Regions from separate parts of the Symbiobacterium sp. genome, predicted to be linked through region 1. Evidence: predicted binding sites of a transcription regulator. Region 1 holds the regulator's gene; the other holds the start of a gene.
What was found. Region 1 encodes LexA, which represses DNA repair genes until DNA is damaged. Its sites were predicted from a motif close to CNAACANNTGTTNG; they were not measured.
Positions count from the first base shown of each region.

Region 2: uvrA (excinuclease ABC subunit UvrA) is a predicted target of LexA. The motif match lies at 11,951-11,964, and genes of this name have one in related genera.

Region 1 is NZ_JBFNEH010000007.1:41,263-56,322, forward strand. Features, by position in the region: gene AB2385_RS03705 (ABC transporter permease) at 1-41, shown strand, start outside; gene sigY (RNA polymerase sigma factor SigY) at 80-601, shown strand; gene AB2385_RS03715 (DUF5345 family protein) at 591-923, shown strand; gene AB2385_RS03720 (sigmaY antisigma factor component) at 916-1,113, shown strand; gene AB2385_RS03725 (aminotransferase class I/II-fold pyridoxal phosphate-dependent enzyme) at 1,241-2,515, shown strand; gene AB2385_RS03730 (DUF456 domain-containing protein) at 2,549-3,034, shown strand; gene lexA (transcriptional repressor LexA) at 3,200-3,817, opposite strand; gene AB2385_RS03740 (LysM peptidoglycan-binding domain-containing protein) at 4,053-4,394, shown strand; gene AB2385_RS03745 (hypothetical protein) at 4,408-4,728, shown strand; gene AB2385_RS03750 (redoxin domain-containing protein) at 4,929-5,567, shown strand; gene AB2385_RS03755 (cytochrome c biogenesis CcdA family protein) at 5,583-6,287, shown strand; gene AB2385_RS03760 (cytochrome c biogenesis protein ResB) at 6,456-7,856, shown strand; gene ccsA (cytochrome c biogenesis protein CcsA) at 7,843-9,183, shown strand; gene AB2385_RS03770 (DUF3891 family protein) at 9,349-10,137, opposite strand; gene AB2385_RS03775 (DUF1657 domain-containing protein) at 10,275-10,889, shown strand; gene mutY (A/G-specific adenine glycosylase) at 11,073-12,215, shown strand; gene AB2385_RS03785 (hypothetical protein) at 12,254-12,547, shown strand; gene AB2385_RS03790 (RNA polymerase sigma factor) at 13,378-13,698, opposite strand; partial or broken gene AB2385_RS03795 (RNA polymerase sigma factor) at 13,722-13,910, opposite strand; gene AB2385_RS03800 (cyanophycinase) at 14,032-14,985, opposite strand; gene AB2385_RS03805 (cell division FtsA domain-containing protein) at 15,052-15,060, opposite strand, start outside.
Region 2 is NZ_JBFNEH010000028.1:26,657-41,716, reverse strand. Features, by position in the region: gene AB2385_RS10225 (glutamate synthase-related protein) at 1-3,164, shown strand, start outside; gene AB2385_RS10220 (ammonium transporter) at 3,278-4,537, shown strand; gene asnB (asparagine synthase (glutamine-hydrolyzing)) at 4,675-6,519, shown strand; gene AB2385_RS10210 (alpha/beta fold hydrolase) at 6,680-8,293, shown strand; gene AB2385_RS10205 (phosphodiester glycosidase family protein) at 8,429-11,287, shown strand; gene AB2385_RS10200 (HNH endonuclease) at 11,359-11,841, opposite strand; gene uvrA (excinuclease ABC subunit UvrA) at 12,052-14,916, shown strand; partial or broken gene AB2385_RS10190 (zinc-ribbon domain-containing protein) at 14,994-15,060, shown strand, end outside.

The sequences.
Region 1 (15,060 bases):
ACCTGAACCGGAACCAGCTCTTCGAGAGCCAGGTCCGCTGAAGACGGCTCAACTTCCCCAGACCGGCAGGTGATGGCCCATGGACGACCCCGAGCTCATCCGGCAGGCGCAGCGCGGCGACCAGGTCGCCCTCGCCCGCCTGCTGCAGCAGCACTACCTGCCGGTGAAGAAGTACCTCGTCACCATCACCTTTGACCGCAACCTCGCCGAGGACCTCACCCAGGAGACCATGATCCGGGCGATCGAGCGCATCGGCCAGTTCCAGGGGCGCGCCGCGTTCAGCACATGGCTTTGCAGCATCGCCACCCGCCAGTACCTGGACTGGCTCAGGCGGCAGAAGCGGGAGCGAAGGCTGACGGAGCGGGCGGCGGAGGAGGGTCTGCACGGGCGGCAGGAGCCGGCGCCCGAGGTGCAGAGCGTCGTGGCCGCACTGCAGGCCCTGCCCCGGGAGGTTGCGCTCTGCGTGGTGCTGAAGCACTACTACGGCTACACCTACGAGGAGATTGCCGAGTGGATGGACATCCCGGTGGGCACGGTGAAGTCGCGCATCTTCAACGCCGTGCGAGCCTTGCGAAAGGGGCTGGAGCAGGATGGGGCATGACGGCAATCAGGCGGAGGAGGCGTGGGAGAGGGCGCTGCGAGAGAGCCTCGACGGCCTCGCCGGGCCGGTGGACCGGGAGAGCCCGCCCGAGCTGGGTGCGCTCCTGCTGCTGGTCGGCGACGTGCAGCGGGCCCAGCGGCAGGCGCTGCAGCGGGACCTCCTGCGCTTCCTGGCTGCGGCGGCGCTGATCGTCGCCGCCGGGCTGTGGGCGCTGGCGCGGTTCCCGCTCTACTACCTCGCAGCCCAGGGAGCGATGGCCGTGGCGCTGGCGGCCGGGGCTGCGCTGTGGCAGGCGGATGGGAGGAGGACCCGTCATGAATGAGGCCGCACAGCTTCGCTGGTGGGCCTGGGTGCTGATCGCCCTCCTTCTGGGCACCCAGGGGGTCTGCCTCTTCCTGGACAGCCGCCGGCGGGGGGCGCGAGCCTGGTTCTGGGGCCTGCTGGGTCTGGTCCACTTCCCGATGTCGAGCCTGGTCTACTGGCTGCTGGTGGTTCGGCCGAAGCGGCGGTAGGGCGCCGTTCTGGGGCGGTCGGCCCGGGGGGATACTCCTCTCCTGGGCGCTGCCCTTTTCGCGCCGGGAGACAAAAGGTAGAATAGGCTCGGTGCGTCGTGATGACGAATATTGGAGGGTATGTTAGTTGAACATTTGGGAGCAACTCTTGCCCGACTGTCCGGCATCTATTGCGGCAGCGGCCTCCGCCGCCCTCGAGCGCGTCCGGCCCCTGTGGGCGCAGGTGGACGACCTGGTGCTGCGCAACCAGGCCCGGGTGCTGTCCGCCTTCCAGGAAGCAGGCGTCTCCGAGGTCCACTTCGCCGCCTCCACGGGTTACGGCTATAACGACATCGGCCGGGAGAAGCTGGACGAGGTCTTCGCCCGGGCGTTCGGCGCCGAGGCCGGACTGGTGCGCATCCAGTTCGCCTCGGGCACCCACACCATCGCCACGGGCCTGTTCGCCGTCCTGCGGCCGGGCGACCGGCTGATCGCCGCTGCGGGCGCCCCCTACGACACCCTGCGGCAGGTAATCCACGGCGCCCCCGGCTGCCTCACTGAGTGGGGCGTGCGCTACGAGGAAGTGCCCCTCAGGCCCGACCTCACCGTGGACCTGGAAGGGGTCGCACGGGCGGTCCGACGGCCCGACGCACGCTGCCTCCTGATCCAGCGCTCCCGGGGCTACTCGCTCCGGGCGCCCCTCACCGTGGCCGAGATCGGGGCGATCATCCGCGTGGCCAAGGAAGCCAACCCGGACGTGACGGTACTGGTGGACAACTGCTATGGCGAGTTCGTCGAGGCGCAGGAGCCGCCCCACGTGGGAGCGGACCTCACCTGTGGCTCGCTCATCAAGAACCCCGGCGGCGGCATCGCCCCCACCGGCGGTTACATCGTGGGCCGGGCCGACCTGGTGGAGCGGGCCGCGGCGCAGCTATTCGCTCCGGGCATCGGCCCCGAGGTCGGGGCCAACGCGGGGGCCAACCGGCTGCTCTTCCAGGGGCTCTTCCTCGCCCCGCACGTGACGGGCGAGGCCCTGCGGGGCGCGCAGTTCACGGCAGCCTTCTTCGCCCACCTGGGCTTTGCCGTGCGGCCCGCCTTCGACGAGCCCCGTTCCGACCTGGTGCAGGCGGTGGAGCTCGGCTCGCCCGAGGGGCTGGAGGCCTTCTGCCAGGCAGTGCAGAAGGCCAGCCCGGTGGACGCCCACGTGCGGCCCGAGCCGTGGGCCATGCCCGGCTACAGCGACCCGGTGATCATGGCGGCCGGCACCTTCGTGCAGGGATCGTCCATCGAACTCTCCGCCGACGGGCCGATGCGGCCGCCATACGTCGCCTACTTCCAGGGCGGGCTGACGCGCGAGCACGTGATGCTTGCGGCCCTGCGCGCTGCGAACGAACTGGCTGCCGCGGGCGTCCTTAAGGTGTAGGCACCTGGTGCGCCTTGCGGAAGGAGTGGTCGGGTGGGCTTTCAGTGGATCGCCTTCTTCATCGCACTGGCGGTGATGCTGGTCGGGATCGCGGGCACGCTCATCCCTGCCCTCCCCGGGCTGCCCCTGATCTTCCTGGCCATGCTGGTCTACGGGGTGGTGGAGGGGTTCCAGGCGATGACCCCGGGCTTTCTGATCGTGGCCCTGGCGGTGGTGGTGGCCACGCAGGTGGCCGAGCACTACGCACGGGCGTGGGGGGCCAGGCGCTTCGGCTCGGGCCGGGCCGGCGCCTGGGGTGCCGTGATCGGGTCGCTGGTGGGCCTCTTCTTCATGCCCCTGGGCCTCGTGCTGGGGCCCTTCCTCGGCGCCGCCCTGTTCGAACTGGCAGCCGGCCGCTCGGGCCGGGAGGCGTTGCGGGCCGGCGTGGGCGGCCTCGTGGGAGTGCTGGGCTCGGTGGTCGTCAACCTGGTGGTGGCACTTGGGCTGACGGGGGCCTTCGTCTTCAAAGTACTCGTGTAGCGCAGGGGGCGACCCGCACGGCCCGGGTCTGCGGCCGTGCTGCGGGAGCCGCCCCGGGGCAGGCACCCATCCGAACAGACCGAGAGGCAAAAACAGGGCCCGGGTGGAAGCCGACGCTCCCACCGGGCCGATTTGCTTCCCACTCCGTAGAGCCATTCCGGCGCGTTAGTCCATCCGCCGAACCAGGCCGACCACCTTGCCGAGCACCTGACAGTCGGGCACGATGATCGGGTCCATGAACCGATTCTCGGGCTGCAGCCGGATGTGGTCCTGCTCCTTGAAGAAGCGCTTGACCGTGGCCTCGTCTTCGATCAGCGCAACGACGATATCGCCGTTGTTGGCGTGCTGCTGGCGCTTGACCAGCACCAGATCGCCGTCCAGAATGCCTGCCTCCACCATGGAGTCGCCCTGAACCGTCAGGAAGAAGAGCTCCGACTCGTCTGCCCGCACGAAATCGGCCGGCAGCGGGAAGTGTTCTTCAATGTTCTCCTGGGCCAGGATGGGCTGCCCGGCCGTGACGCGGCCCACCACGGGGACCGCGATGGTGCGGCGAAGCTGGGTGGTGCTCCCGTCCAGCACCTCGATCGCCCGGGGCTTCGTGGGATCGCGGCGGATATAGCCCTTCTCCTCCAGCCGGGTCATGTGCCCGTGGACGGTGGAACTGGAGCTGAGACCCAGGGCCTCGCCAATCTCCCTTACCGACGGCGGATAGCCCTTGGTGCGAATCTCATCCTTGATGAACTGCAGGATCTGGCGCTGTCGCTCCGTCAAGGCTTCCGGCATGCAGCGACACCTCCTGAACCGGGGCCGGGACCGCGGATTCACATGCATGGCCCCGCCCTGTCGTTCCGGCACACGGTCCGGTTGGCTAGATTGTACCACATGGCGGGCCGTCTGCAAACACCTGTTCGAAAAAATGCGCGCAAGGGGTTGACCAGAACATCCATTCGTGATACGCTGTATGCGAACACAGGTTCCGGGACTACCGGCGATCTGTTCGGGTGAGGGAGGGTTCTCCATGGCTGCGATTGCCCTGCAACCCCGGTATCGGAGGGTGCGGCGGCGCACTCCGAAGGCCGTGCGCCGGGCGCGGACGCTGGCGGTGCTGTTCACGCTCACGCTGGCCGCTGCCGTACTGCTGTTCCCCCGGCTCGTCCACACGGGCGCGCATGAACCGCCGGCAGGCGTCCACTACACCGTGGTTCAGGGAGACACGCTGTGGGGTATCGCCACCGCCTACGCAGGCGACCGCGATGTTCGGGAAGTGGTCTACCTGATCCGGCGGCTGAACGGCCTGCCGTCGGCCGAGATCCACCCGGGACAGGTCCTGTTCGTTCCCACTGAACCGGCCGGGCGCTGAAGGGGGAAGGCGAATGGCAGTGGTGGTGCAGAGCTTCGAAGGGAAGCTGCCCCTTGAGCTGTACGAACGGTTGCTCCGGTTGCGCCGGCGCCATGCGCAGGTGCTGCGCGCAGCGGCGGCGGGCGACTTCCGCGACGAGGAAGGGCTCCGGAACCTCAGCCGACAGGTGGGGCGATTGCTGGCGGAGGCGGCCCGCACCCCCGTGGAGGAACGGGGCGGCTTGCCCATGCTGGAGATCTCCCTGGCCGTGGACCGGCTCTTTCCCGAACTGCGGGCCTGGAACCAGCTGTACGCACGGCACTACCGCTCGGAGCGTCGGGCTGCCGGCTGGTAGGGCGCAAAGGAATGCGAATCGGGTCTACACCTGAGGGTGTAGACCTTTCCATATTCACCCGCTCAGCCGGAGACGGGATTGACCGGAGTGCCGAATTCTTTGTTATAATGAACCGAGCCTGCAAGTTTACGTGAGTCTATCACTATCCAGCCAGGTCCTGCAGGTGCAAGAGGACCGGAACGGGGACGGGGGGATGCACCGTGGTCTGTCCCGAGTGCGGCACGGCGCTCGTGCAGGGCGGGCGGTACTGCCACCACTGCGGGTGGGACACGCGCTTCACGGCGGCCGCGCACAAGAATGCGGCGGTCGGGCGGCTGCCCGCGTGGAAGCGCTGGGTTTCCGGCCTCTCCCTGGGCCTGATGGCCGCTGCGCTGCTGCTCGTGTTGCTGGTCCCGCGGACCGGGGCCGACACGGTGCCCCAGGTGGGCATGCCCGCACCGGATTTCGAGGCCGTCTCCCTGGACGGCGAGGCGGTGCGGCTCTCCGACCTGGCGGGGCAGCCCGTCGTGATCAACTTCTGGGCCACCTGGTGCCCGCCGTGCCGCAAGGAGATGCCCGACTTCCAGGCGGTCTATGACAAGTACAAGGCGCAGGGCCTGCAGTTCTACGCGGTGAACGTCGGCGAGTCGCGGGTGGCCGTGCGGGATTTCGCCGAGAGGCTGGGGATCGACCTCCCCATCCTGATCGACACCGACGAGAGCGCCCAGCGCGCCTACCGCATCGTGCCCATTCCCGCGACGTTCTTTATCGACCGCGAGGGCGTCATCCGCGGGGTATACCAGTATCAGATGTCGCTGATCCAAATCGAAGCGGAAGTCGCACGCCTGATGGCCCGCTGACGGGAGTCGATGCCCATGGCTTCGCCGAACCTGCTGGTCGTCTTTGGCGCCGGCGTGCTCTCCTTCATCTCGCCGTGCGTCCTGCCGATCTACCCTTCGTTCCTCAGCTACCTCACGGGCGTCTCGGTGGATGAACTGGCCGCCGGCACCCGCGCCGTGCGGGCCCGGGTGCTGAAGCACAGCCTGGCCTTCTTTGCCGGGTTTTCGGTGATCTACGTGGCGCTGGGGCTCACCGCCAGCGCCCTGGGTTCCTTCTTCTACAGCAGCCGCTCCTGGCTGCCGGTGGTGGGAGGCATCTTCATCGTCCTCATGGGCCTCACGCTGATGGGCGTGCTGCGCGTGCCGTTCCTGATGCGGGACACGCGGCGGCAACTGGTCAGCCGCCCTGAAGGGTACCTCGGCTCGGCGCTGGTGGGCCTCACCTTCGCGGCCGGCTGGACGCCCTGCATCGGCCCGATCCTGGGGGCGGTGCTGGCGCTGGCCGCGACCCACCCGGGGTACGGCGGGCTGCTGCTCCTGGCCTACTCGGTGGGCTTCGCCCTGCCGTTCGTGGCGATGGCCTATGCTCTGGGTTCCGTGCGCCGGCTGGCCCGGTACTCGCTGCTCATCGAGCGCGCGGGCGGCGCCGTCATGGTGCTGATGGGGGTTCTGCTGGCCACCGGGGGCATGGAACGGCTCTCGGCCTGGCTGATCGAGGTCACCGGCTTCACGGGCTTCTAGACCGTTGTTCCAAGTGGGGGGGAGGGCGGAGGTCCTCCCGGGCAATCGAGGGGGAGTGTTGCACTGGCCGCTGTCACTGCGACCCACTGTCCTGCCTGCCTGAAGCCAGTGCCGGAGGGGGCGCATTTCTGTCCTCACTGCAGACTGGCTCTGGGGGACCGGGAACCCGTGCGGCCGCCCGCTGGGCCCAACCAGTGGACGCTGCTTCTGGACCGCACGTGGGAGTTTTTCGCCTCCACGAAGGTGGCCGCCTGGATCATCGTGGCCCTCGCCGCTGCGGCGGCGCTGGGTTCACTGATCGAGCAGGAAGGAACCTACCCGGACTGGCGTCCGCCTGAGCTCTACTACCCCGCGCGCTACGGCGAGTTCTGGGGCAGCCTCTTCCTGCGGCTGGGGCTGACCCACACCTTCACGTCGGTGTGGTTCGTGGCCCTCGTCCTGATGCTGGTCGTGAGCCTCGTCATCTGCTCGCTGCACCGGCTCGTGCCCCTGCACCGGATGCTCACCCGGCCGCAGGTGTGGAAGCTGCCCCACTTCTTGCGCAAGCAGCAGGTGGTGCTGGAGACGCCCCACGCCCTGGCAGAGGTGGAGGCGAGGCTCAGGAAGGCCGGCTACCGCATCTACCGGGACCGGGAATGCCTGTACGCCGAGAAGGGGCGCCTGGGCCGGTACGGCCCCTACGTCCTGCACATCGGCCTGTTGGTGATCTGCTTCGCCGCCTTCGCCAACGCGCTGCCCGGGTGGAACAAGGCGGAAGACGTGTGGATTCCGGACGGGCAGACGGTGAAGGTGCCCGGCACGAACTTCGCCATCACCAACCACAAGTTCACCATCGAGTTCTACGAGAACGGAACGCCGTCCCGTTACGCCACTGACGCCTCCATCATCGCCGACGGGCAGGAGGTCCTCAGGCAGACGATCGAGGTCAACCACCCGCTCGCCTACGACGGCTGGGAAATCTACCAGGTCTCGTGGCGGGAGGAGCCGGGGGTCGCCCACCTGCGGCTCGTCCACGAAGAGACCGGCCAGGTGGTGGCCACCGTTCCCCTCGACCTGCGGGACCCGCAGCCCGAGTACCCCATCGAGGGCACGAACCTGAAGCTGGCGGTGCGCACGTACCTGCACGACTTTACGGTTGACCCGGTCACCCAGGAGCCTGCCAACGCCTCGTACGAAGTGCGCAACCCGGTGCTCATCGCCGAGGTGGTCACGGCGGACACGGGGCACGTGCTCGGCCGGATGGGCCTCTCCATCGCAGGCAACATCGGCGTGGTCAACTTTGGCCCGTACTACCTGGACGTGGAGCGGGTGGACATCCGCCGGTACACGGCGCTGAGAATCCAACAGGACAGAACGGTGCCATACATGTACGCCGGCCTGGCCATCGTGTTCATCGGCATGATCATGTCGTTCTTCATCTATCACTGGCAGGTCTGGGTACGTGCCGAGGAGGGTGGGGTCCTCATTGGGGCTCGTGCACACAAGAATCGCTTTGCCCTGAAGCGCGAGCTGCGGCGCCTGTTCGGTACATCCCGTGGGGAGGGGATGGAGCGGTATGACACTGCCTAACGAGTTCCTGATCGAGGTGGCTCAGTGGCTCCTGTTCGGCGCGTTTGCGGCGTACCTCCTGGCGTTCGTCCTCTACGGTGCTGGCACGATCGGCCGGCAACTCTCCAGGGGAACGAAGTTCCAGCACACCGCAGGCTGGGGTACGGTCGCCAACGTGGTGGGCGTAACCCTGCACGGCCTGGCCATCCTGGCCCGCTGGCAGGGGTCCGGCTTCTGGCCCACCTCCAACATGTACGAGTTCATCGGCTTCATGGCGTTCTCCAGCATGGTGGCCTATCTCGTTCTGCACCGCATCTACCGCATGTACGTGGTGGGTGCCCTCGCCACGCCGGTGACCCTGTTTCTGCTGGCCTACTCCTATGTCTTTCCGCGCGAGGTCACGCCGCTGATCCCGGCGCTCAACACGATCTGGCTGCCGCTGCACGTCAGCCTGGCGGCGCTGGGTGAGGGCTTCTTCGCCGTAGCGTTCGTCGCCGCCCTGCTCTACCTTCTGCGGCTCAGGGGCATTGAACTGGCGCAGGCCCGGGCGGCGGAACAGGCAGCCGCCACCGCGGAGACCACGGCCGCGGGCGGGGGCGCCGCACCGGGGATGATTGCGGCCGGCGGTGCGGTCGGGGTGGCGGCTGTGCCCCTGTCTGCACAGCAGGCCAAACACAAGTGGGAAGAGGTCCTGGGCGTTCGCCTGCTGGAGGGCGTCTTCTACCTCATCCTGGTGATGGTCGCGTTCTTCCTGCTGGCGGCGGTGTTCCGCCTCCTGGGGGCGGAGTGGCAGTTCGTGGGCGCCACTTACCATCTGCCGCCCATCATCGGGCCGGTTGGGGCCGAGGTGGGGGAGAAGGGCACGTTCTGGGGCATTCCGCTGCCTCTGGTCGTGGTCTCCGGCATGTGGAAAGGGAAACATCTGAACACCCTGCTGTACGCACTGGTCGGGGGCAGCCTGCTCTACGCGGCGGTGCGCCTCTTCATCACCCGCGGGCGCATCGGCGACGCCCTGGCCCTGCGGGTGAGCGGAGACCTGGAGCTCCTGGATGAAATCAGCTACCGGGCCGTGGCCATCGGCTACCCGATTTTCACCCTGGGCGGCCTGATCTTCGCCATGATCTGGGCGAAGCAGGCCTGGACCCGGTACTGGGGCTGGGACCCGAAGGAGACCTGGGCTTTCATCGCCTGGTGCGTCTACTCCGCCTACCTGCACTTCCGCATCACGTGGGGATGGGAGGGGCGCTGGTCCGCGTGGCTGGCCGTGCTGGGTTTCGGCGTCGTCCTGTTCACCCTGGTGGGGGTGAACCTCCTGATCGTGGGCCTGCATTCGTACGCCGGCGTCTAGCCGCCAGCCGCGAGACGCGCCGGCCCGACCCGCCTGTGGGGCAGGCTCGTCGCCTCTTGACCCCGCGGCCACGCCGGGGCACAGGCGCCAGCTCAGCCTCCCGCCAGCCGGACTCAGGCTCGCGGGAGGCGGCCCCGTCGGACCGCGGGAAGGCCGGTGAGACGATCACGCGACGAGCGTGACCCGCCGGCGCTGCACCGGCGCCCGCCGCCACGCCGTCTGGAGTTCCGCGTCGCTGCCGTAGGGCCGGTCCGGCACGCGGCGCACCGCCCACGTCAGCTCGATGCGCGGGTCGCGGAAGGGCCAGGGCTGTACCTGGAACGTAGCCTCGCCCGCACCCACGAGGTAGAGGTCGACCTCATCGCCTCCTGGCCGGAGCGGCACCCGACAGAGCAGTTCGCGGCGCACGTCTCCGGGACTCAGCATGCAGCTGTAGAGCGAAAGCGTGTCCCAGAGCTGAAACCAGCGGTAGTGCGTCCAGAGCACCCGGGGGTCGGGCTGAAGGCTGCGGAGCAGTTCGGCCTGCAGTTCATCCTGCTCGGCCAGGAAGCGGTCGACCGCCGCGCGAGAGGCGGGATCGACTGGGCGCTGGGGGATGTGCGGCAGGTGGCCGTACCGGTTCCGGTAGAGGCCCGTGCTGTGCAGGGAGGTGAGGAGGCCGGCGTACGGATGGGCCGCCCGCGCCCGCTGCACCGTGCGGGAGTGGGCCGCCACGTGCACGTCCTGGGGGATGTCGAGGAAGGAATATGGGCGCTGCGTCTGCGGGTTGACCCGCGGCGCCGCGTCGACCTCCGCCCAGCCTCCGTCGTGCAGTTCCGCCGCCAGGCGCACGGCGTCCGCCGGCTCCACCGGGGCAAACGGACCGCCCCAGTGATCCACCAGCTCGGCCGCAAGGCGCGCGTGTTCCACCTGCGTCGTGAGACAGAGTTGACCATCTTCGCGTTGGATCACCATCTCGCATACCTCCCTTTCCAGGTGCAAAGACTAGCGCCGACGCGTGGCAGCAAGCCGCAGCCAACTGCGACGGAGGTCGGGGAAGGGACAACCCTCTCCTTTTGGTTGACGGTCGGCGGTTCGAGGAGGATGCGGGCATGACGGTACACGGAGACCTGGAACGGGCGATCGCCATGGCGCAGGCGGCAAAGGGCAACTACCTGCTCTTCGCGTCCCAGTCGGAGGACGAGAAGGCCCACCAGGTGTTCAAGCAGATGGCCGAGGACATGGAGCGACATGTGATGATCCTCGAGTCGCGCCTCAAGTACTTGAGCCAGTACAACTCCCTGGTGGGTCAGGCGCGCCGGCAGCAGGGCGGGGCGCAGGAGGGCCAGGGACAGCAGGGCTCTGGCCAGCACCCGGGCCAAGGCGGCGGAAACTGGCAGAGTGGCGCAGGGGGCGGCCAGGCTGGGTGGCTGCACCAGGGGCAGGGGCAGGCGGCCGGACAGGACGGCGGCCTGGGCGGAGGTGCCGTCCAGCAGGCCAACAGCCCAGGCGGCGACGGGCAGGCCGCAGGCCGGGATGGCCAGGGTGGCTGGCCGCAGCACAGCCAGGGGCAGAACCCCGGCCAGAACGGTGGGTACGGCGGCGTCGACGGTCAGGGGAGCGGCCCGGGCGGTCAGGGCAACGGGCAGCAGCAAGAACAGGGGCAGTGCGGCCCGGGATGGGCCCAGCAGGGCCAGCCGCAAGGTCAGCAGCAGGGGCAGCCGTGATCGGAGCGTCGCACCGGAATCAAGCCCTTCCTGCAGGCGAGCATGCAGGCAGACCACCCGCCTGGGCGGAGGGGTCGGTGTGCGGATCGGCAGGAGCGCCGGTCTTGCAGGAGCACCCGAGTTCCAGGGCGAATTCTGCCGAGCGTTGGCCACACGCTTGCGCAGAAAGGATCGATGGTGCCCTTGCAGACATCCGAGTACGATCGGCAGCCGGCTGGGCGGAACGGAGCGCCGGAGCAGGGGCGCGCGGCAGAGCTGGCCGGCCGCCTGCTGGACTGGTACAGGACCCACGGCCGTGACCTGCCGTGGCGCCGCACCCGGGACCCGTACCACATCTGGGTCTCCGAGGTGATGCTGCAGCAAACCCGTGTGGAAACGGTTATCCCCTATTTCGAACGGTGGATCGCCCAGTTCCCCACGCCTGAGGCGCTGGCGTCGGCACCGCAGGAGCAGGTGCTGAAGGCCTGGGAGGGGCTGGGCTATTATGTGCGCGCCCGCAACCTGCAGGAGGCCGTGCAAGAGGTGGTGGCCCGCTACGGCGGGGCGGTACCCGACGACCCTGACGCCCTTGCCAGGCTGAAGGGGGTGGGGCCCTATACCGCCGGGGCCATCCTCTCCATCGCCTTCAACCGCCCGGTGCCGGCGGTGGACGGCAACGTCCTGCGGGTGATCGCCCGCCTCTACAACATCGCCGCCGACATCTCGCTGCCCTCGACCCGGCGGGTAATCACGGAACTGGTTCAGGAGATGATGCCCGAGGGGCAGGCCGGCGACTTCAACCAGGCCCTGATGGACCTCGGGGCCACCATCTGCACCCCGAAGAGCCCGAAGTGCCTGCTCTGCCCGCTCCGGGAGGGCTGCGAGGGCTGGAAAGCCGGCAGGGTGGGCGAACTGCCGGTAAAGGGCAAGGCCCGCGCCCCCCGGCCCGTGGAGCGGGTGGCGGCCGTGGTGGAGCACCAGGGCCGCCTGCTGATGGTGCGCCGGCCGCCCGGCGGACTGCTGGGCGGGCTGTGGGAACTGCCGGGAGACGACGTCCCCGCCGGTGCCGACGCAGAGGAGACTCTCCGCGCCATTTTCTGGAACCGATTCGGGGTAGAAGTGGTGGTGGGGGAGCACCTGACGGACGTCACCCACGTGTTCTCCCATGTGGCGTGGCATGTCCGGTGCTACCGGGCGGGGCTCGCGCCCGGTCACGAGATCCGGGAGTCAGCGGACGTCCGATGGGCGTCGCGCAGCGAGGTGGACGGCTTCCCGATGCCCACCGTGCAGCGCAAGGTACTGGCGGCGCTGCATGAAGGCCCGACCTCCCGGCGTAGGAATGATTAGTCCGGACACGAGTCCCGCCGAAACCGGGGGTGTGTGGCTTGAGCGACGAGATGGAGCGGCTCTTGGCTGACGCGCTGCGGTCGGACCGGCCGGTGCTGATCGACCCGTCGGAAGACGAGCTCAGGGCGGCGGCGGAACGCCTGCGGCAGGAGGGAAAGCTGACCTGCACACGTTGTCGGAAGGCGATTCTGGAGGAGGGGTTCATCACCCGCCGCATCAACTTCGGGCCGCGGCTCCAGGTGGTGGTACACCTGCACCCGGGCTGCGACGACGGCTCCCTGACGGACCCGCAGGAGGAACCGGTGGAGCGTGTGCGGGGCGACCGCGGCTGAGCAGCGGCGCCTGCACAGACAGGCCGGCTGCCCCCGCCTGGCGGAGGTGGCCGGCCTGCGGTCTCCCTGGCTCATCCGCGGCCACAAGGCGCGCCGCGGTGCCGTTTGCCGGAGCTGCCGGTCGTAGCCGACTGTAAACGGGCAGGCTCTCCTGTACCGTGTCAAAGCGATGAGGCCAACAGGATGTAAGCCTTGGATTGCTCCGGTGAACTCCACCCGGCCGCAAACTCTGCCGCCGACATCGCCGTTCCAGTCTGTAAGAACGTCGGTTGCGCCAAGCGTATAACGCCGGTCTGGACGCCGGGAGAGTGGGAGGAACCGCCCAACCCGGAGCCCGGCCGTCACAGAGATAACGTCCGATAATATATGTTATGTGAAGTAGCCAAGAGGGGGGCGTGCGCGGGGCCGACTGGTGCGGACGGCGGCCGACCCGGTCAGGCTCCCGTACAGGCAACCCCGCCGGTCGTACCATGAGCGACCCGTCCTGTTGTGCAGGCCACCGGAACCGGCGCGACGCACCCTGGCCAGCCGCGTCTGCACCGCCTACTCGTCAACTTCAAAGTGCCTCTGCGCCGTTAGAGGTAATCCCAGGTACGTGTACCGGATGGTCACGCGCCCCACGGAGGATATACCGCTCCCGTCAAAGGAATAGCGTGCGATCAGTCCATAGCTTTCTGCACTGCTGAATGTCCGTGAGTACGGAGAGCTGTCCGTTCGCCTGCTCTCCCGTTCGGGCGGTACGACCAGATCCGCCACGGGCACGAGGATGTAGCTGTTCTCATCGTACGGGTTATCTTGAACGCTGCCTGTCACCAGGTGCCCCGTATAGCTCATGGCCCCGACCACCCAGATCGGTTTGGCGGCGGCTTCTGGATCCCAGTCGATCTGGACTTCCCACGGAGGCGCCCCAAGGCCCTGTGCAGCCGGGACTTCACCGTGCCCACGGGCAGGTCCAGCCGCAGGGCGATCTCCTCCAGGCGCAGGTCGGCCAAGTACCGCAGCACCACTACCTGCCGCTGGCCCGCGTCCAGTTCCTCCATGAGCCCCCAGATCTCCCGGGCGACGATGGACGCCTCGGGTGGCGGCAGCGGGTCGGGCTCCGGCGCCGCCGTCGGGTCCACCGGCACGAGCCGGTTGCGCAGCCGCACCACGTTGATCGCCCGTTCACCACGATGCGCCGCATCCAGCCCGGGAACGCCTGCGCCCCGCCCTGCAGCTCCGGCAGGCTGCGCACCGCCGACTCCACGGCGTCCTGGAGGGCGTCCCAGGCGTCGGCATCGCGCCCGGTGATGGCCAGGGCGATGCGGTACAGCCGGCCCTCGTGCTCCTGCAGCAAGTGCAGAAACTCCTCCTGGGTCAGCATCCGTTCACCTCCACGGGTTCAGCTGGCGGCCGCCACCCACAGGACAAACAAGGCGGGCGAAAGGTTCCCGCCATGCGCGAAAAAAGGACCACCGTCGACTTCGGTGGTCCCACGCGTCGCGTCACGAGTTGGACTCCTCCTGCCGCTCCGGCGGCAGGGCCCTCCGGGTGCGGAAGTGCAGCCGGTAGCCATCGGTGAGCAGGTGAACCTTCAGGGCGTCGTGGCGGGCTTCGGGCGACGTGGTGCGCTCCCAGGGATCCAGCACCGTCACGGTCGCCTCGCCGACCACCCTGGCCTCGCCGTCGGCGACCAGGAGTGCGGTTCCGGCCTCCAGCCCGATCCCCAGCATTGCGGCCGCCTCAGGGGCCGTCATGGCGCCGGCCAGCCGGCTGAACCGCTGGGCGCTGCCCAGGCTGGTGTCGATCAGCAGGGCGGGCAGGATGCCCAGGCCCACCGTCACGCCCTGCTCCGACGGGTGCGGGAACACCCGGCTGCCAAGCAGTGCGGCGGCCCCGCCCATGCCCACCAGGAGCTTCCCTCCCTGCACGTGCTCCCGAAGCAGAGCGCCCGCCGCCGTGGCCTGCAGCACGTGCAGCCCGCGGGCAGGGCTGTCGCCGCAGAGGACGATCGCATCGTACTCCCGGAGCTGCGCCACCCACTCCGGGTCGGCGGCCTTCTCGCGGGAGTCCAGCAGGAACGGCTCCACCCGCTTCATGCCAAACCGAGTGAACGGCCGTGCCGCCGCGGCCGCGGCCTCCGCCGGATCCCCGCTGGCCGCTGCCGGCACCACCGCCACCCGGGCCGAACGCCCGCCGGCCAGGTGCAGCGCGGCCACCACCGCCTCGTCGGGCACGGGGGCTTCCCCCACCAGGATGACCGGACCCACCGGGTACTCCGCCAGCGACACGTCGAGTTCGCTCTCGGGCCGCCCGTCGGGGCGCCCGTTCTTCGCCCGCTGCGCCGCCGAGCGATGGCGCGCCAACCAGCCGCGCAGTCCAGCCTGGGGCACGACGATCGACTTCAGCAGGCTGGAGGACAGCTCCGAAGTGATGGAGCCCAGGCGTTCCAGGTTCACCGCGCGATCACCTCCTGTGGGTTGGCACTCCCTCTAACTCTATTGCGCTCGGCGCCTGCAAAGCCCTCATATCCA
Region 2 (15,060 bases), on a different contig from region 1:
CGCTGGCCTGCCTCGCCGAGACGAGGCAGAACCTTGCCGACTACTTCAAGGAGTCGGTGGCGGTGGTCACCAACCCGGCCGTGGACCGGGAGCGGGAGATCGAGCACTTCTCCACCCGCGCGGTGCTCGGCGTGCGCCCGCCCATCCACCTGCGGGGCGAGGACGACGCCCGCAGCCTGGCGGCGACGCGGGTGGAGCTGGGCATCCCGGTGCTCCTGGGCGGAGAGCGTGCCGAACCGCTGGTTCCTCCGGCGGCCGGCCGCCGGCTGGCCCGCTCGGCCGGCACCTGGCTGCTCCCCGACCTGCTGGCGGCGTTTCAGGCCGGCTCCCCCGGCGCGGTGCAGCGCATCGCCCTGTACTTTACACCCACCGAGCCGCTGGCGCAGGCGCTCGCCCGGCTGGCCGCGGAGGCCGTGGAGGCGGTGCAGCGCGGCGCCCAGGTGCTTCTCCTGGACGACGGCGACGCCCTCGTCGGCGACCGGCACTGGATCGACCCCCACCTCATCCTCTCGGCGGTGGACCGGGCGCTTCACGCGGCGGCGCAGGCAGATGGCCGGCACCGCCTGCGACGGCAGTGCTCGCTGGTGCTGCGCTCCGGTGCGCTCCGCTCCCTGCACGACGTGGTACTCGCCCTGGGCCTGGGGGCCGACGCCGTCAACCCTTACCTCATGCTGGAGGCCGCGGCCCAGGCCGGACCTGCGCCGGAGGAGGGACTGGCCAACCTGCTCTCCGCCCTCCGCAAGGGGCTGGAGAAGGTCATCTCCACGCTGGGCATCCACGAGCTCAGGGGCTACGCCCGGTGCTTCAGCCACGTCGGGCTCCGTCCGGAGGTGGCCGCTTACTTCGCCACCGGAGGGTTTCTGGGTTCCGAGGAGGGCGGGCTCTCGCTGGCCCGGCTGAAGGCAGACGCGCACGAGCGCTACCAGGTGGCCGCAGGACAGGGCAGCGGCAGGCTGCCGCGCACCTTCCGCTTCTGGCCCCGCCTCTGGAAAGCCGCCGGCGAGGCGGCGGCCGACGGCAGCAAGTACGCCGACTACCTGGTGCGGCTTGGGAAGCAGGAGCGGGAGACCCCCGTCTGCCTGCGCCACCTGCTGGACTTCCGGCCGCACGGACGGGAGCGCCCCCTCACGGCCGAGGTGGATACCACCATTGAAGGCTACCGCTACCCGATCACCATCTCGGGCATGTCGTTCGGCTCCCAGGGCGAGACGGCCTTCCGGGCCTACGCCGAGGCGGCCCGGCGGCTTGACATCGTCTGCATGAACGGCGAGGGCGGCGAGATCCCCGACATGGTCGGCCGGTACTGGCGCTGGCGGGGACAGCAGGTGGCTTCCGGCCGGTTCGGCGTCCACGCCGAAATGCTGAACGGCAGCCGCTTCATCGAAATCAAGATCGGCCAGGGGGCGAAGCCCGGCGAGGGCGGCCACCTGCCGGGGGCCAAGGTCTCGGCCAAGGTCGCCCGGGCGCGCAACGCCACCGTGGGGGTCGACCTGATCTCGCCTTCCAACAACCACGACATCTCCTCCATCGAGGACCTGGCCCAGTTGGTGGAGGAACTCCGCACCGTCAACCCGCTGGCGAAGATCGTCGTGAAGATGCCCGTCGTCCCTGGCATCGGCACCATCGCGGTGGGCGTGGCCAAGGCGGGCGCCGACGTGGTGGCGCTCTGCGGCTACGACGGCGGCACCGGGGCTGCCCGCCAGCACGCCCTGCGCCACGCCGGTCTGCCGGTGGAAATCGGGGTGCGGCAGGCCCACCTCGCCCTCGTGGCGGCAGGGATCCGTGACCGGGTGGAGATCTGGGCCGACTCGGGCATGCGCTCGGGCACCGACGTGGTGAAGATGATGCTGCTGGGGGCCAACCGGGTGGGCTTCGCCACGCTGGCGATGGTGGCCGTCGGCTGTACCATCTGCCGGGGCTGCCACCTGGACACCTGCCACGTGGGCATCGCCACGCAGATCGAGAGCTGTGCGGAGGCGCGGGCGAGGGGCCTCAGGGCCTTCGTGCCCCGGGTCTACGAGGAGGCCGTGGAGCGGCTGGTGACGCTTTTCACCTGCGTGGGGGAGGAGGTGCGCCAGCTCACGGCCGAGCTGGGGTTCCGCCGCACGCAGGACCTGGTGGGGCGGGCGGAACTGCTCTGGCAGGCGCGGGGTCTGGGCAGGGTCGACCTTTCCGGGCTGATCGCCCCCGTGCCCTGGGAGGTGCCCGCCGTTCCGGCGGCCGAACGGGTCCCTGTCCGCCGGTACGCCCGCAGCGAACTGAGCCGGGAGATCGCCGCAGTGGCCGCCGGCCGGGCCCGGGCCGGGGAGTCGGCGGTCTGCCACCGACAGGCCGGCGTCACCGCCCGCGACCGCATCATCGGCACCGCCGTGGCCGGCGCGGTGGCCCGGGCCCGGGTGCGTCCGGACGCGGCGGAAGCACGGCTGCCCGACCTTCCTCCGGATTTCGCCGCACAGATCGAACTCGCGGAGGGCTCCATCGCGGGCAACGGCCTCGCCGCCTTCTCCACCGGCGCCGTCTCCGTCCGGGTGCAGGGCGGCGCGCAGGACGGCGTGGGCAAGGGAATGCTGGGCGGACGCGTCGTCATCCTGAAGCACCGGAACCGGAGGGGGCAGTGGGTCAACGGGGCGGTCGGCAAGTCGTTTGCCTACGGCGCCCAGCGCGGGCTGTTCGTCGTGCAGGGCGACGCCGACGCCCGCTGCGGCATCCGGCTCTCCGGGGCCGACCTGATCCTCGGCGGCCGCATCCGGGAGCCGCTCCGGGACGACCTGGGCTCCATCGGCACCCGGGCCAACCTGAAGGGGTTCGCCTTCGAGTACATGACGCAGGGGCGCGTCGTGGTGCTCGGCGACCCCGGGCCGTGGATCTGCTCCGGGATGACCGGCGGCGTGGTCTACGTGCGCCTTCAGCCGGAACTGGGGCTGGACGAGGCGGCGCTCCGGCGGCGAATCGCCAAGGGGGCGCGCGTGCAGCTCACCCCTGTCGGGGAGCAGGGGGAGAAGGACCTGACGGAACTCCTGTCGGTCTACCACCGCATCCTCTTGGAGGCCCGGCAGCCCGAGGAGGCGGCCGAGGTCATGGGCCTCATGCTCGACTGCGGCCGGCATTTTGTGGCGCTCCGGCCGGCGGGGCAACAGGCTGATCCCGGCATCAGCACAGAGTAGCGTGCCGGGGGGTCAACGACACGATCACGTTTTCACCCGTCAGGCAGCGGGTGATCATCCTGTCGCCGAGACCGGAATGCGGTATTCGGCAGGCACAAAGGAGGGCTGGAGCGATGAACCTGGATGGATGGACTGTGGGGATCGATTCGGCGTGGACGATGGTGGCCGCCTCGTTGGTCTTCTTCATGCAGGCGGGGTTTGCGATGGTGGAGGCCGGGTTCACTCGCTCCAAAAACGCCGCGAACATCGTGCTCAAGAATCTGATGGACTTCGTGGTGGCCTCTATTGCCTTCTGGGCAGTGGGCTTCGGGCTGATGTTCGGGGCTGATGCCGCCGGACTGATCGGCCTCGGCGGCTTCGGGTCTGCCGAGTCCCGCTTCCTTCACCTGGGTCTGGCGATTCCGTTCTTCGTGTTCCTCTGGTTCCAGACCACGTTTGCCGGCACGGCGTCGACCATCGTCTCCGGGGCGATGGCGGAGCGCACCAAGTTCTCGGCCTATCTGCTCTTCAGTGCCGCCATCACGCTGCTCGTCTACCCGGTGGTGGGCCACTGGATCTGGGGCGGCGGCTGGCTCGCCCAGCTGGGCTTTGTCGACTTCGCCGGTTCGACGGTGGTGCATTCGGTGGGCGCGTGGGCCGCGCTGGCGGGCCTGATTTTCCTGGGTCCCCGCATCGGGCGCTACGACAAGCAGGGCCGGCCGCGGAAGATCGTCGGCCACAACCTGGTGCTGGCAGCCCTGGGGGTGTTCATCCTCTGGTTCGGCTGGTTCGGCTTCAACCCGGGCAGCACGCTGTCGGCTACCGACCCGAACATCGGCCGGATTGCGGTGACCACCAACCTGGGTGCGGCCGCCGGCGCCCTGGCGGCACTGCTCAGCGCGTACCTGCGCACTGGCATCTGGGAGGTCGGGGCCGCGCTGAACGGCGCTCTGGCCGGCCTGGTGGGCATCACCGCCGGCACCGCCTTCGTCTCGCCGGCCGCCGCCATCGTGATCGGCGCCGTGGCCGGGCTGCTCCTGGCCCCGGGCACGGCCCTGCTGGAGCGGTTCCGGATCGACGACGCCGTGGGCGCCATTCCCGTGCACGGCTTTGCCGGGTTCTGGGGCACCCTGGCGGTGGGGCTCTTCCATGAAACGCAGGGGCTGCTCACGGGGGGCGGGCCGCAGTTGCTGGGCATCCAGACCCTGGGTGCGGCGGCGGTATTCGGCTATAGCTTCACGGCCTGCCTGTTGATCTTCGCCGTCATCAAGGCGACCGTGGGGCTCCGGGTCTCCAGGGAGGAGGAGCTCTCCGGCCTGGACACCGAGCACGGCGTGCGGGCTTACCCCGACTTCCAATCCGTGCCGGTGCACTCCCATACGGGCGACGACTAACCTGCGTCTCCATGCCACGTGCGGCACCGCTGCCGGGGGCGCCCCTGGCGTGCTCTAAGGGGGAGATCCCGCCGCCGGCGAGTACCATGGAGTATTCAGCCGGTGTGTTCAGCCGGTACGGGGGGACAGCACAAGCGATGTGTGGCATAGCCGGTTGGGTCGACTGGGAGAAGGACCTCTCCCAGCACGGTCCGGTAGTGGAAGCGATGACCGCTCCGCTGGCTGAGCGGGGTCCCGACGCCGGGGGTACCTGGCTGTCCGCGCACTGCGCGTTCGGTCACCGGCGCCTGGCGGTGGTGGACCTGGTCGGGGGTGTGCAGCCCATGGTCCGCCGCCGGGGAGACCGGACCTACGTGCTGGTCTACAATGGGCAACTGTACAATACGGACGAACTGCGGGCGGAGCTCACGGCCAGGGGGCACGCCTTCACCACGCAGTCGGATACCGAGGTTCTGCTGGTCGCCTATATCGAATGGGGGCCGGCCTGCACCGAGCGCCTCAATGGCATCTACGCCTTCGCAGTATGGGATGAGGCCGAGCAGCGGCTCTTCCTGGCCCGCGACCGGTTCGGCGTCAAGCCGCTGTTCTACAAAGAGATGGGCCGGAGCTTGGTGTTTGGGTCTGAGCTGAAGGCGCTGCTGGCGCACCCGCTGGTCAGGCCGGAGGTGGACGCGGAAGGGCTGGCCGAGATCCTCTACCTGGGGCCTTCCCGCACGCCCGGCCACGGCGTTTTCCGCGGGGTGCGGGAGCTCCTGCCCGGGTACTGGCTGATCTACGACCGCCGCGGCCTGCGGACGCAGCCCTACTGGCGGCTGGAGAGCCGGCCCCACACGGACGGCCCGGCGGAGACGGCAGAGCGGGTGCGGGAACTCCTGCGCGCCGCCGTCCACCGGCAGCTGGTGGCCGACGTGCCGGTGGCCACCCTGCTCTCCGGGGGCGTGGACTCCAGCGCCATCACCGCCTTTGCCGCCGAGGTCTTCCGCGCCGAAGGGCGAGGGCCGCTTCACACCTGGTCCATCGACTACGCGGGCAACGACCGGCACTTCCGGGCCCACGCCTTCCAGCCCGACCCGGATCGCCCCTTCGTCCAGACCATGGTGGACACCTTGGGAACCGTTCACCACGACGTCATCATCGACACGCCCGAACTGGTCGCGGCTCTGACCAAGGCCACGCTCATCCGGGACCTGCCCGGCATGGCCGACGTGGACGCATCGCTCTACCTCTTCTGCAGGGAGATCAAGAAGGGGGCCACGGTGGTCCTCTCGGGCGAGTGCGCGGACGAGGTCTTCGGCGGTTACCCATGGTTTCACCAGCCGGCCCTCCATGCGGGCGGCTCCTTCCCCTGGGTGCGCTCGCTGGCCGAGCGGACGGCGCTGCTGCAACCGGGCGTGACGGGCAACATCACGGCCGACGAGTACGTGGCCCAGCGATACAGCGATACCGTGGCCAGCGTACCCCGGCTGCCGGGCGAGGAACCCGAGGAGGCCCGCCGGCGGGAGATGTTCTACCTCAACCTCTGTTGGTTCATGGCCACGCTGCTGGACCGGAACGACCGCATGTCGATGGCGGCCGGAGTGGAGGCCCGCGTTCCCGTCTGCGACCACCACCTGGTCGAGTACGTCTGGAACATCCCCTGGTCGCTCAAGACCTATGGCGGCCGCGAGAAGGGCATCCTCCGCGAGGCGCTGCGCGGGGTGGTGCCGGAGGCCGTGCGCATTCGGCGCAAGAGCCCCTTCCCCAAGACCCACAACCCCGATTACTTCCGCATGGTCCGAGACCTGCTGCTCTCGTTGCTGGACGACCCGGCGTGCCGCCTGCACGAGATCGTCAGAGCCGACCGCGTGCGGGCCCTGGCGGAGCAGGAGCAGGAAGCCACCGGCCTCCCCTGGTTCGGCCAGCTCATGGCCGGCCCCCAGTACCTGGCCTACCTGATTCAACTGGAGGTCTGGCTCCGCCACTATAAGGTTGTCCTGGTCTGACCGCTGCGGCGCACTGCGCCCGGCTCCTGGCCTCCCGAAGGGGCAAGCCGACGCCCGGGGCGCGGGCCAGCCTGCCGATCTTGCTCCAGCGCGCAGGGGACATCCCCTCCTGTCCCGAACTCCTTCTTCGTGTGAACGCACAGGCGAAGGAGGAGATGGTATGCGTGTGATCCACTGGATCCGGCGCGGGCTGGCCCTCGTCCTGCTGGCCGCGCTCACCTGCTGGCCGGCCGCACCGGCGCTGGCGGCCGCCGCCGACCTGGTGCCGCTCAGGTTCCTGGCCGAGGCGACCGGCGCGACCGTGGAGTGGGATGGCGAGACCCGCACGGTCACCGTCGTCACCGACGATGGCGTCACCGCCACCCTGCAGATCGGTGCCACCGAGGCCGTGGTGGACGGGCAGGCCGTCCCAATCGGCGCCGAGGCGATCATCGTGGACGACCGCACGATGGTGCCCCAGGCCTTCATGGACAGCCTGCTGGCCATGCCGGTCACCTGGGACCCCGAGGCGCGGGAGGCCCGGGTCGACCCGTACGTGCTCCAGGCCCACCGGCTCGCCCGTGACCTGCTGCGGGGCGAGCTCAGCACCGTACACGCCCGGTTCAGCCCGGCCCTGCAGGAGGCCGTCTCCCCCGAACTGCTCCTGCTGACCGGGCTCCAGCTGGCGTCGTACGGTGAGCCCGGGCGCCCGCAGGTGCTGGGTGCGAGCACCACGGCGGTTCACCACAACGTCGACCTCCTCGTTCCCTTTACCCAGGCGCCGCTCAAGGTAACGATCCGCTTCGACGGCGAGGGGCGCGTTGACGACTTCCGCATCGACGCTTACGCTCCTGTGCCCGTCGCGGGCGACCCGCCCTACGCCGACCCGGAGAGCTTCACCGAGAAGGAGGTCGTGATCGGCGAGGCCCCCTGGGCCCTGCCCGGCACCCTGACGCTGCCTGCCGGCGAGGGGCCTTTCCCCGCGGTGGTGCTGGTCCACGGCTCGGGCCCCGTGGACCGCGACGAGACGGCCTACGCCGTGAAGCCCTTCCGTGACCTCGCTCAAGGCCTGGCGGCCCAGGGCATTGCCACCCTGCGGTTCGACAAGCGCACCTACGTGCACTCGCAGAAGTTCGGCAGCAACCCGGAGTTCACGCTGCAGGAGGAGTCGGTGGAGGACGCCCTGGCGGCCGTGCGCCTGCTCGCGGCGGACGAGCGCATCGCCCGTGACCAGATCTACGTGCTCGGCCACTCGCTGGGCGGCCTCGCCCTTCCCCGCATTTTCGCCCAGGACGAGGAGGGTCTGATCCGCGGCGGCATCGCCATGGCGGCGCCCAACAGCATGCTCGACACTCTGTGGGCCCAGAACCGCATCCTGGTGGAGTCGGGACAGCTGCCGCCCGAGCAGCTTGAGTTCATCAAGCCGCAGCTCGACATGCTGCGCGACCCCGCCTTCGATCCCGACAACCCGCCCGAAGGCTACGCCCTCGGCACCCCGCACTACTGGCACGACCTGGTGCCCAAGGCGTCTGAACTGCTCCGGGAGCAGCAGCAGCCGATCCTGTTCCTGCAGGGCGCCCGGGACTTCCAGGTGCCGGTCTCGGAGTTCGAGAGCCTTCAGGCCGACCTCGCCGGGCGGACGAACCTCACCTTCCAGCTGTTCCCGAAGCTGAACCACCTCTTTACCGAGGGCGAAGGCGAGATGAGCACGATGGCCGAGTACATGGTGGCCGCCAACGTGCCCGAGTACGTGGTGCAGGCCATCGCGGACTGGATTCACTCCCAGCCCGAGTGACCGTGCCAGAGAACATGAGAGGGGACCGAATCTGGTCCCCTCTCCATCATTTACACGTCAACATGGAAACCACTGCACCTCCTGGCCCGTCCAAGGTTACAGGTTACATAAACCTGTCCAGGAGGGCACCTCTTGATGAAGCGATTGACCTGGCTCTTGACGCCACTGCTGGTGGCCGCGCTGGCGGCGCCCGCCGCCGCCAACCCGGGCCCTGGTTCCGTCGCGCCCTACGTCAGCGCGCACCAGCAGGTGACGCCCGTCGCACAGGGGCTGACGGTAACGTCGTTTCAGCGTCTTTATCCTCATGGCTGGGTGAACGGCTGGCTGCTCATGGCCGACCTCTCCGAGCCCACGCTTCGGTCCGACGTGCTCACCGCACCCGCACTGACCGAGCGGGAGCCGCTCTCGGCGATGGCCGCCCGCGCCGGGGCCGTCGCCGCCGTCAACGGCGACTTCTTCGCCATGGCCGGAACGGGCATCGCACTGGGAACGGTGGTGCAGAACGGCCAGTACCTGCAATCGCCTCTGCCCAACTGGCCCAACGGCGTCCTGGTGGGGAAGGACCGCATCGGCCGCCTGGCCTCTGTGGTGCTGGAGGGAACCGTGACCACACCCGATGGTTCCTATCCGCTGGCAGTCGTCAACACCCCGGTGGTGCCCGAGGGCGCCATCGGCATCTTCACCTCGCTCTGGACAATCGACCGGCCCTGGGCCATGGGCGATGCCGCCGTCGGGTGTGAAGTGGTGGTGCGCCAGGGCCGGGTGGTCTCCATCAGTCCGAAGGTGAGCGGTGATCCTGTGCCCGCGGACGGCTTCATCCTGGTCGGTACCGGCGACATGGCCGCCCCGCTGGCGCGGCTCAACGTGGGCGACCCGGTTTCGGTGAGCTATCGCGCTGTCCCCGACGTGTGGTGGGCCCTGGGCGGTCAGAACGTGCTCGTGGACGACGGCAGCGTTGTGGACGGCCTGGATGGCACCTCCCGCCGCCCCCGCACGGCCATCGGCTTCTCGAAGGACGGCAGCCGGATGTACCTGCTGGCGATTGACGGTGACTTGTCCCTCAGCCGGGGGCTCTCGCTCCGGGAAGTGGCGGAGCTGATGCGGGAGTTCGGCGCCCACTCGGCCCTGGAGCTGGACGGCGGCGGCTCGACCACCATGGTCGCCCGCCTGCCCGGAACCAGCGGCCTTACGGTGATCAACCGCCCGGCCGACGGGGCCGAGCGTCGCATTCCCAACGGCGTCGGCCTCTTCGCCGAGCCCGGATCAGGCGTGGCGCACTGGCTGCAGGTGGAGGGGGAGCCGCGCGTGTTCCCCGGGCTATCCCGCACGCTGACGGTGACGGCCCTGGACGAGCAGTACGAGGCCGCGCCGGTGGAGACGCCGGCCTGGTCCCTGGCGGGGCCGGGCACCATCACGGCGGACGGCCGCTACACGGCGGCAGGCGCGGACGGCGCACCGGTGCCGGCGGGCGCCTCGGCGGTGGTCACCGTCGAAGCGGAGGGACTCACGGCCGAGGCCCGCATCAGGGTGCTGGGGCGGCTGGCCGGCCTCACGACCTCCGCCGCCGGCGGGCTGCGCCTCACGGCCGCAGAGGGAGCCTTCTTCACGGTGATCGGCCATGACGCAGACGGCTACCGGGCCACAATCGACCCCGACGACCTGGAGATTTCCTACGATTCCTCCCTGGTACGCGTGGAACGGGAGGGCGACGGCCTGCGGGCCTTCCCCGTAGCCCCCGGAACGGGCCTGATCCGGGTGGCGGTGCAGGGCCGTGAAACCTTCATTCCCTTCGTCTCCGGACACGCCACGACCGTGCTCAGCGCCCTCAGCGATCCCGCACTCTGGGAGTTCGCCCGTTACCCTGACGAGGTGGGCGGCGCCGTCGCACCGGGCGACATCCCTGCCAACGGCAACGGCGTGAACGGGGCCGACGAAGGTGGCCATGCGAACGGGGCGGCCGGGACCGGCGGTGCGGGCGGGCCCGCAGGCGCCGCCATGGCCCTGCAGTATCACTTCGGGCCGGCCTCCAGCAACCGGGCGGCGTACCTGCAGGCGGCGGCACCGGTGGTGCTGCCCGGGCAGCCAGATCGGTTCGGGCTCTGGGTGAAGGGCGACGGCCAGGGGGCCTGGCTCCGGGCGGTGCTGAAGGACGCCGCCGGCGGCAGCTACACGGTTGACCTGGCCCGGAAGGTGGACTGGACCGGCTGGCGTTATGTGGAGGCCCGAATTCCGGACGGGGTCGCCTATCCGGTCAGCCTCTACCGGGTCTACCCGGTGGAGACCGACACGACGCGGATCTACTCCAGCGTGCTGCAGTTTGCCGACCTGACGGTGAGTGAGGCCCTGGCGATGCCGGAGGTACCGGAGCCCGCGGAGGCGCCCGACGTGATCCTCGCGCCAGGGAATGCGGCCGGCGAGGGCAGCTGGTCCTTCGCCGTGCTGGGGCAGACGCCGGAGGTGGAGCCGCAGCCGGTCGTCGCCACGGCGCTGGCGGCCGACCCTGCCTTCTTCCTGGTCAACGCCGGCCTCGGGGAGGTGGTGCGGCAGGCGCTGACCGACCTCGGCCGCAGTGATGTGCCGGTCTATGAGATGGTGCCTCCGGCCCGCTACTTCGACGCCGGCGGCGTGCGCTTCATCCTGCTGGGCACCGAGCAGGGCGGGCTCAGAGCCACCGAGTTCGGCCAACTGCCCGGCCTGCAGACGCTTCTGTCGCTGACGGCGCGAGATCAGGCGATCCGGCAGGTCGTGGTGGTCGGCGGCGAGGCGCCCCCGGCCTGGGCCGACGGGCGCGAGGCCGAACTCGTGCAGCGCTGGCTGACGGAGTTCGAGGAGGAGTCAGGCAAGGCTGCGGCCTACCTGAGTGCCGGCGGCGCGTTCCCGGATGTGCATCGCCTGGAGGGCATCCCTTACATCGAGGTCGGCAGCCCGATGGTCCCGCGGATCTTCAAGATCGATCCGACGCCCGGCCGCGTGTGGATCCGGCTGGAGCGCTGAGCGGGCTGTGGGGCCACACCGGAACGTGCGGAGGCCGGGGGCTTACCCCCCGGCCTCCCTGACGTTGTCAACTAGTAGAGCGAACCCCGGCTGACCGGGGCAGACTCCAGGAGGTGGGTCATGCGCACGAAGCGTACCGGCGGCCGCTTGCCCCCGGCGGCGGTCTTCCCGGGTGCGGGCGTGGGCCGGCCCATGCGGCGGGCGAACTCGGCGGCGTCCAGGTCGCCGCGCCGGCCGTTGCACTCCTCACAGGCGCAGATACAGTTGTCCATGGTGGTGAGACCGCCCTTGGACCAGGGGATCACATGGTCCAACGTAAAGCCGGGCCGGCCGCACCAGTAGCACGTGTAGCGGTCGCGGGCCAGCACCTTCAGCCGGATGTGCCGGTAGGCGAACGGATCAAAGCGGAGCCGGATGCGGGCGCGGCCGACCCAACGGGCCCGGCCCAGCCTGACCTCCCGTTCGGCGACCTCGCGCCTGCAGGGGGTGAGGGTACGCCCCCGGACGTCGATGACCTCGATCAGATCGGTGGGATTCTTGCCTTCACGGGGCACGGAACTCTCGCCCCCTTTCCTGGTGTGGCGGACGGGCTGATGGCGAATCTTTTCCATCCGCACGTTAACTAAATTATTATAGCACACCAGCGAACGTGGGAACGTGTTGCAAACAAATGTTCGTCATGGTATCATTTCCTCGTCGCAGAGGCGACACTGGATGTGGTACCATCTACTATTGATTGATCCACCGGTGGGGGGCGTTGGGCTGTGGCCAAGGACCGTCTGGTGATCAGGGGTGCGCGCCAGCACAACCTGAAGAACATCACCCTGGAGATTCCCCGGGACAAGCTGGTGGTCTTCACCGGCGTCTCCGGGTCGGGCAAGTCGTCCCTCGCGTTCGATACCATTTACGCCGAGGGTCAGCGGCGGTACGTGGAATCGCTCTCCGCTTACGCCCGGCAGTTCCTGGGGCAGATGGACAAGCCCGATGTGGAGTCCATCGAAGGGCTCTCGCCTGCGATCTCCATCGACCAGAAGACCACCTCGCGCAACCCGCGCTCCACCGTGGGCACCGTCACCGAGATCTACGACTACCTGCGGCTCCTCTATGCCCGCATCGGCCGGCCCCACTGTCCCAGGTGCGGCCGGCCCATCACGCGGCAGACGGTGGATCAGATGGTCGACACGCTCCTGCGCCTGCCCGAGCGCACCCGTATCCAGGTGCTGGCGCCGCTGGTGCGGGGCCGCAAGGGTGAGCACGTGCGGGTGTTTGAGGACATCCGCCGCGGCGGCTACGTGCGCATGCGGGTCGACGGCGAGATCATGGACGTGACCGATCAGCCGCCCGCCCTCGACAAGAACCGGAAGCACACCATCGAGGTGGTGGTGGACCGGCTGGTGGTCCGGCCGGACATCGGGCGGCGGCTCGCCGACTCGCTGGAGATCGCGCTCAAACTGGCCGGCGGCATCGTCACCGTCGACGTGGTGGGCGGCGAGGAGATGCTCTTCAGCGAGAACTTCGCCTGCCCCGACTGCGGCGTCTCCATCGACGAGCCGCAGCCGCGCAATTTCTCCTTCAACTCGCCCTTCGGCGCCTGCCCGGCCTGCACCGGCCTGGGTTTCAACACCGAGTTCGATCCGGACCTTGTCCTCGACCCCAGCCTGTCGCTGGACGAGGGCGCCCTGATCCCGTGGGCCAACTCCTCGCAGCAGTACTTCCACAACATGCTGGACGCGCTCTGCCGCCAGCTGGGCATCCGCAAGGACGTGCCGCTGAACCAGCAGGACCCCAAGTTCATCGACATCCTCCTCTACGGCTGGCCCGACGGCAAGGTGCGCTTCCAGTACGAGAACATGTTCGGCCAGCGCAAATGGTACGAGGTTCCCTACGAGGGGGCCATCAAGCAGCTGGAGCGGATGTACCGCGAGACCTCCAGCGACGCCATCCGCGACCACCTGGCCGAGTTCATGACCACCCGGCCCTGCCCCGCCTGCAAGGGTGCCCGGCTGAAGCCGGAGTCGCTGGCCGTGAAGGTGGGTGGCCTCTCCATCGCCGAGCTGACCGATCTGGACGTGGTCCAGATCCGGCAGTTCCTTTCCCGGCTTGAGCTCACCGAGAAGGAGCGGGCCATTGCCCGCCAGATCCTGAAGGAGATCGACGCCCGCCTCGGCTTTCTGATCAACGTGGGCCTCGACTACCTGACGCTGAGCCGGTCGGCCGGTTCCCTTTCGGGCGGTGAGGCGCAGCGCATCCGCCTGGCCACGCAGATCGGCTCGCACCTGGTGGGGGTGCTCTACATCCTGGATGAGCCGTCCATCGGGCTGCACCAGCGTGACAACGCCCGGCTGATCGAGACCCTGCAGCAGCTCAGGGACCTGGGCAACACGCTGATCGTGGTGGAGCACGACGAGGACACGATCCGGGCGGCCGACTGGGTCGTCGACATCGGCCCGGGGGCCGGACAGTCCGGCGGCCGCGTGGTGGCGGCAGGCCCGGTGGAGACGATCATGGCCACGCCGGAATCGCTCACCGGCGCCTACCTCTCGGGGCGCAAGCAGATCCCGATTCCGGAGCGGCGGCGCAAGCCCAACGGCAAGTGGCTGGTGCTGAAGGGCGCCCGGGAGCACAACCTGAAGAACATCACCTTCCGGGTGCCCCTGGGCACGTTCACCGTGGTGACCGGCGTCTCGGGCTCCGGCAAGTCCACGCTGGTGAACGAGATCCTGTACCGGCGTCTGGCCGCCGACCTGAACGGGGCCCGCACGCGCCCGGGTGCCCATGACGGCATCGAGGGCCTGGAGTACCTGGACAAGGTGATCGACATCGATCAGTCGCCGATCGGCCGCACGCCCCGTTCCAACCCGGCCACCTATACGGGTGTCTTCGACCTCATCCGGGAGCTGATGGCGCAGACCCCCGAGGCGAAGATGCGGGGCTACAAGCCGGGCCGCTTCTCCTTCAACGTGCGGGGCGGCCGCTGCGAGGCCTGCAAGGGCGACGGCATCATCAAGATCGAAATGCACTTCCTGCCCGACGTCTACGTGCCGTGCGAGGTCTGCAAGGGCGCGCGCTACAACCGCGAGACGCTCGAGGTGCACTACAAGGGCAAGAACATCGCCGAAATCCTCGACATGACCGTGGACGAGGCGGTGGAGTTCTTCCGCCCCCTGCCGCGCATCTACAAGAAGATGCAGACCCTCCAGGACGTGGGCCTCGGCTATATCAAGCTCGGACAGCCGGCCACCACCCTCTCCGGCGGCGAGGCCCAGCGGGTGAAGCTGGCCACGGAGCTCTCGCGCCGGGCGACGGGCCGCACGATCTACATCCTGGATGAGCCGACCACCGGCCTGCACACGGCCGACGTGCACCGGCTGCTGGACGTGCTGCAGCGGCTGGTCGACGCCGGGAACACGGTGCTGGTGATCGAGCACAACCTCGACGTGATCAAGCAGGCCGACTGGATTGTCGACCTCGGGCCCGAGGGCGGCGACCGGGGCGGTCAGATCGTCGCCGAGGGCACACCGGAAGAGGTGTGTGAGAACCCCAACAGCTACACCGGCATCTTCCTGAAACGGCACATGGAGCGGCAGCGCGCCCTGGCGGCGCTGGAGGCGGCGGCGGGGACCGACTGACCGGCAGGGAGCGCCGATCCCCTTCTCGAAGTCTTCCACACAGCCCGTGCGAGAAGGCCAGACAGGGGAGGAGACCGGTGACGAAACCGATCAGGTGTCCTTATTGTGGGACGGAGGTCTCTCCTTCCGCTAACTACTGTGATT